Regions from separate parts of the Salinicola sp. LHM genome, predicted to be linked through region 1. Evidence: predicted binding sites of a transcription regulator. Region 1 holds the regulator's gene; the other holds the start of a gene.
The links. Region 1 encodes PhoB, which activates phosphate uptake and scavenging genes when phosphate is short. Its sites were predicted from a motif close to TGTCATANNNNTGTCANA; they were not measured.

Region 1 (3,356 bases):
TGCAGTAAAGTCGTTGGCGATTTTCAGGCCTTGCCGTTTCGGAGATTCGTATGTCCAGCGCCAACGATTCAGCCGCCCGACCCCGCGGCGATGGTCCCCCCGCTCTCCCCCGCGGCCTCGCCCGCCTGCCCGACTTCCTGCGCCTGACGCGGCTGGACAAGCCGATCGGTACCTGGCTGCTGATGTGGCCGACGCTGTGGGCGCTGTGGCTGGCCGCCGACGGCCTGCCGGATCGCGCCACGCTGATCATCTTCGTGCTCGGGGTCTATCTGATGCGCGCGGCCGGCTGCGTCGTCAACGACTATGCCGATCGCCATCTCGACGGCCACGTCAAACGCACCCGAGAGCGCCCGCTGGCGACCGGGCGAATCAGCGAGAAGGAGGCCAAGATCCTGTTCGCGGGCCTGGTGGCGCTGTCGTTCGTGCTGGTCTGCCTGACCAATCTCGCCACCGTGCTGCTCTCCTTCGTCGGCGTCGCGCTGGCCGCGATCTACCCTTTCATGAAGCGCTACACCCATCTGCCCCAGGTGGTGTTGGGCATGGCGTTCTCCTGGAGCATTCCGATGGCGTTCATGGCGGTGAGTCGCGAGGTGCCGCTGGACGCCTGGCTGCTGCTGATCGCCAACGTCGCCTGGACCGTGGCCTACGATACCCAGTACGCGATGGTCGATCGCGACGACGACATCAAGATCGGGATCAAGTCCACTGCCCGGCTGTTCGGCCGGTGGGACAAGCGGATCATCGGCCTGCTGCAGCTGCTGACGCTGGCACTGCTGGCCTGGGTCGGCACCCGGACCCAGCTGGGCGGATTCTTCTGGCTGGGGCTGGTGGCGATGGCGAGCACCTTCGTCTACCAGCAGTGGCTGATCCGCGAACGCGAGCGTGATGCCTGCTTCCGTGCCTTTCTCAACAATTTCTGGTCCGGCCTGCTGCTGTTCGCGGGGCTGGTTCTCGCCCTGTGGCCGCTGGTCTGACCAAGCCGAGACTGAGCGGCTGGCGCGGTTGTCATATCGCTGTCATATTTTCACGATGTAATCGTCACCGTTCTGTCACGGCCGGAAGGGATCCCGGTGCGCCAATCGCGCATGAGGGAAAGCTCCCCGGCGGCTCACCCGAGGCATGCGCATGAGCTCCAAGACCGTACTCATCGTTGACGACGAAGCACCCATTCGCGAAATGATCGCCGTGGCGCTGGAGATGGCCGATTATCACGTGCTGGAGGCGGAAAACGCCCAGACCGGCCACGCCATGGCGCTGGACAAGAAGCCCGATCTGATCCTGCTCGACTGGATGATGCCCGGCACCAGCGGCATCGAACTGGCCCGACGCCTGAAGCGCGAGGAAGCCACCGCCGAATTGCCGATCATCCTGCTCACCGCCAAGGGCGAGGAGGACAACAAGGTGCAGGGGCTGGAAGCCGGTGCCGACGACTACATCACCAAGCCGTTCTCGCCCCGTGAGCTGGTGGCCAGGCTCAAGGCGGTGCTGCGCCGGGCGACGCCGCCGGGCATCGAGGAAGCCGTCGAGGTCGCCGGCCTGCGTCTGGACCCTTCCAGCCACCGCGTCACCTCCCACGGCGGCGCGCTGGAGATCGGCCCCACCGAATATCGGCTGCTGCAGTTCTTCATGACCCACCAGGAGCGCGCCTACACCCGCAGCCAGCTGCTGGATCAGGTCTGGGGCGGCAACGTGTACGTGGAAGAGCGTACCGTCGATGTCCATATCCGCCGGCTGCGCAAATGCCTGGGCGAGGCGCACCAGCATCTGGTCCAGACCGTGCGCGGCACCGGTTACCGTTTCTCGACCCGGGAGTGAGATAGGACGTGCGCTACTGGATCAACGAACTGTGGCGCCTCGGCTACATGCTGTTCGGGCTCGGCGCGATAGGCTTGTTGCTCGGTGAGCTGGGCGGCGAGCTGTTCGCCGGGCTGGGATGGGGCTTGGCGGCCGGCCTCGGGCTCTATGTCTTCCTGCATCTGTGCCACGTGCGCATGCTCTACGTCTGGCTGCTGAAGAATCCCCGCGAAGCGCCGCCACCCGGCACCGGCGTCTGGGGCGACCTGTTCGACCGGCTCTACAACTATCAGAAGGCCCAGACGCAGCTGCAGCAGCGCCTGCGCGACATCCTGCGCCGTATCCAGGACTCCTGCGAGGCGATGCGCGACAGCGTGGTGATGCTCGATCCCAACGGCGATCTCGAGTGGTGGAACAGTGCCGCCTGCGACATGCTCGGCCTGCAACCCGATCACGATCGCGGCCAGCCGATCACCAACTTCCTGCGCGATCCGCGCTTCATTGCCTATTTCGAGAACGGCGACTACAGCGAGCCCCTGCTGATTCCCTCGCCGATCCAGGCCAACCGCACCCTGCAGTTCCATCTCACCCTGTTCGGCGACAACGAGCGCCTGCTGATGGCCCGCGACGTCAGCCGCCTGCATCAGCTGGAGATGATGCGCCGCGACTTCGTGGCCAATGTCTCCCACGAACTGCGCACGCCGCTGACGGTGCTGGCCGGTTACCTCGAGACCTATCTCGACCATGCCGACCAGCTCCCCGAGCGCTGGCAGCGCGGATTCGCGCAGATGCAGGCCCAGACCACCCGGATGCAGAATCTGGTGGAGGATCTGCTGCTGCTGTCTCGTCTGGAGATCGACAGCCCCGACGACGATCGCGACTTGCTCGACGTGGTCGCGCTACTCGAGGAGATCGCCGGCGATGCCCGCGATCTCAGCGCCGGCCGGCATCAGGTGGCGGTGGAGGCCGAGGCGTCGGGACGGCTGCTGGCGAACACCAAGGAGATCCGCAGCGCCATCTCCAATCTCGCGTTCAACGCCGTCCGCTACACGCCCGAGGGCAGTACCATCACCCTGCGCTGGAAGCCCTGGCACGACGGCGCCGCCATCGAAGTCGAGGACAACGGCGACGGCTTCGACCCGATCCATATCCCCCGCCTGACCGAGCGCTTCTATCGCGTCGACAAAGGGCGCAGCGCCGCGACCGGCGGTACGGGTCTGGGGCTGGCGATCGTCAAGCACGTGCTGCTTCGCCATGATGCCAATCTGGAGATCGTCAGCCGCCCCGGTCTCGGCGCCCGTTTCCGCTGCGTGTTTCCGGCCTCGCGCCTGGCGCCAGCCCCCTCCCGACCCGCTCCGGATCTGCCCGAAACGCCGGTCTGACGCGCTCTGCCTGGTTTTTCAGTTTTTTCTCAACCTTCATCGTTCGCGGCCGATAGTGGAAGCAATTCACTATTTGTTTATATGAATTGCGCTCCCACGATCAACAAGGATGGCCCTACGATGACGATGCGACAAAAACTCTGGATCACGGTTGGCCTGATGTGGCTGGGCATGCTGATT
Region 2 (3,356 bases), 2.1 Mb from region 1:
TCCAGTAGCGACTCGCCGACACGCCATTGGGGCTGCCAATGCGCATCGTCGGCAGTGGCACGCTCTATTTCCAGGCGATCGTCTTCCGTGGCAATGACCAGGCAGTCGATGGATAGACGACGGTAGAGAGATGGCACTTCGCTGGGATAGCGAAGCGGCACGTCATCGAGACGAATATTGTGCTGCCAGGGCTCGGTGGTGACGAGCGCGAGGACATCGCAATGAGAGCGAAGTCGTTGCAACAGCCCATAGTGCGCGCTGTCACTGCCACAGATGATGATGCGCTTTCTGCTATGCGCCCGGACAGCTGGCAACCATCGTTTGATAGTAGAGAACATGGCATTCGACCTGATGGGAAACTTGATACAAGTGACTGTCGGCCATGGGAAAGCTTCTGGCAAGCACAAGCAAGGCGTGATGATTATCCTGCTCTCCAGCGGCTGTCGTTTCGATTTCGATGTCTGCCCGGGCCATTCCCGTCATCACGGGGAGTACGTAAGGCTATGCGTATCATCGCTGTTCTGACAATATGCGCCACGGTCTGGTCAAATCGTGATTTGCATACCTTCTCATGATTGGCCGAGCAGACCATTCATGTTAAAGGCTTGATATCGCTATAGACACACGGACCGCGACAGTTTCCACAAGGAGTTACAACGTGAAATTCAAGGCTTTGTTCGCTCTCCCTCTGGCTTCCGTATCGTTGATTGCCCTGGCCCCGCCAGCCCAGGCCGCCAACGCCGACGGCCTCTATCTCGGCGTGGGGACCGGTTTCAGCTCGCTGAAGAACGACGACAGCGATGTCGGCGACTTCATCGAATCCGGCAGCGACGATTTCGATGTCGATGACGACGACAACGTCTACAAGGCGTTCGTCGGCTACGAATACAACCGCTATTTCGCCACCGAGGCCTTTTACGCCGATCTCGGCAAGGTCGAGCTGAAGGGAAATGGTGTATCGAACACGGATCTCGAGAGCAAGGCCTATGGCCTCAGCCTGGTCGGGAAATTGCCGATTACCGACTGGTTCGAGCTTTTCGTCAAGGCGGGCATGGCGAAGTGGGAAACCGATGTCGATGGTCACCTTGGTAACGCCTCGGTCGATCTGGACGACAACGACGGCATCGATCCCGTCTACGGCGCCGGCGCTCAGCTCAACTTCCATCCGCTGCTGTTGCGCGCGGAATACGAACGCTACGACTTCGACAGCGATTACGAAGTGGATTCGTTCACCGCCTCGGTAGGCTGGCAATTCTAGGCAGTGCTTGCCCCGGAACCGTCTCAAGCCGTCCGCCAAGGGCGGCTTTTTCGTTCGATGCCAGACAAGCCTGGACTTGCGCGGATGACGGTTTGACGACAACACTGACAATCCATTCATCCTTGCGGTCATTCCGCCGCGCTCACTCGATTCAGGAAGGAACGCCGCCTCCAAGCCATGCTAGCCCCTCGATCACTGATTCAGGACATCGCCCGACAGATTCGCGCCCATCTACGTTCGCTGGTCGCTTTCCATCTCTTCTTCACGCTGCTGGCATCGGCCGTCTGGGTGCCGTTGTCGGCCAACACCCTCTCCGGCCTGCTTCACCGCATCGGCCGCCCGGTGCTCAGCAACGGTCAGATCATGGACGTTGCGCTTTCGCCCTGGGGATTACTCTGGCTGCTCACGGCGACTGGGCTCAGCTTTCTGGTGATCTTCCTTCAACAGGCCGGGATGATGCTCGTCGTCTCGAACCCGGCCGGCAACCGCTATCGGGCGGCCATGGGCTCGCTATGGCACTTGCTGCGCCGATTCCCGGCGCTGGTGACGCTCACCTTTCTTCAGGTAGGCAGCCATCTGCTGCTGGCCGCGCCGTTTGCCGTAGGTCTGGCTCATCTCTACGATGCCATGCTCGGCGATATCGAACCCTACATCCTGATTCATCTCAAACCGCCGGTCCTGTGGGAGTTCCTGGCCGTCGCCACACCCATCGTCCTGATCCTCGTCCTGCTGAGCGCCGCTCTCTATTTTCGCTGGTTCCTGGCGCTGCCGGCGATGATGCTCGACGACCTCAAGCCCGTTGCCGCACTGAAGCGCAGCCGCGAACTGACCCAGGGGCGACGTCTCCCCATGGCACTGCTGGTGGTCGGCATCGCGCTGCTCGTGGCAGCCATACCGATCGTTTTCTCCTTGAGCTTCAATGCTCTGGGCGGCGTACTGCTCGGCCATCTACCGGAACGCAACAGCGTGCTGGTACCTGCCATGCTGACCTATCTGGCGCTGTATATCGTCGCCACCATCGCGCTCACGTTCCTGGGTATCGCGGCCAACAGCATGCTGGTGATCACGCTCTATCACCGCGCCGTGGGACGCGCCACCGTGTTTCGCCCCGCCGCGACGCCCCACCGTTCCGGTGTCATCGCCTGGGGCGCAGAGATCCTGCTGCTGATCTTTGCGCTCGGCCAGGCGGGCTGGATACTGCACGGCTTCGAGATCAACGACCATGTCACCATCACCGCCCACCGCGGCAGTTCGCTGGTGGCGCCGGAGAATACGCTGGCATCGATGAACCAGGCCATTGCCGACGGTGCCGACTATCTGGAGCTGGACGTGCGTCTGAGCGGTGACGGCCGGATCGTCGTGTCCCACGACGACAATCTGAGCCGACTGACCGGCGTCGACCGCCGGATCAGCGACATGACGCTGGCGGAGATCGAGCAGGTCGACGTGGGCTCCTACTTCGGCGATGCCTTCGTCGGCGAACGCATCCCGACCTTTCAGCAGATTCTCGACAACGCGCGGGGCCGTATCGGGCTCTACGTCGAGCTCAAGCCCGCCCCCGGCACGGCCGAGGAACTGACCCGCAAGGTGATCGCGCAGTTGAACGCCGCCGACATGACAGACCGGGCCGTTCTCGCCTCGCTGTCGCCGGAGGTCATCGAACGGGTCAAGACGATCGACGACGACATCCGCACCACGCTCTTTATGCAGTTCGTGCTGCCCGGCGCGCTCAATACCACCGATGCCGACATCATCGGATTGCGCCACACTCAGGCCACACCGAGCTTGCTGAGAACCATCCACGACACGGGCCGTGAAGTCGCGGTATGGACCGTCAACGGTATTGGCGACATGTCGCGCTATATCGACATGGGCGTCGACAACATCATTACCGACCGCCCTGACGCGTTGACCGACATTCTGGAAGCGCGCCGCGAGATGTCCGACGGAGAACTGCTGCTGGTGAAGTTGCGCAACTGGATTCGCACCTGAGGCAACGCGGCCCGCGGCACCGACACCAACGCCAACGGCCCGAACGATATGTCTGCGCAGGAAAAAGCCGGCACGATATCCTCGCGCCGGCTCGATGGTTCTGCCG

Region 2: R5R73_RS09000 (glycerophosphodiester phosphodiesterase) is a predicted target of PhoB. The motif match lies at 1,342-1,359, and genes of this name have one in related genera.

What each region holds. Positions count from the first base shown of each region.
Region 1 is NZ_CP140261.1:4,111,100-4,114,455, forward strand. Features, by position in the region: gene ubiA (4-hydroxybenzoate octaprenyltransferase) at 51-974, shown strand; gene phoB (phosphate regulon transcriptional regulator PhoB) at 1,126-1,815, shown strand; gene phoR (phosphate regulon sensor histidine kinase PhoR) at 1,824-3,176, shown strand; gene R5R73_RS18760 (methyl-accepting chemotaxis protein) at 3,297-3,356, shown strand, end outside.
Region 2 is NZ_CP140261.1:1,943,481-1,946,836, reverse strand. Features, by position in the region: gene R5R73_RS09010 (hypothetical protein) at 1-242, opposite strand, end outside; gene R5R73_RS09005 (porin family protein) at 659-1,258, shown strand; gene R5R73_RS09000 (glycerophosphodiester phosphodiesterase) at 1,436-3,250, shown strand.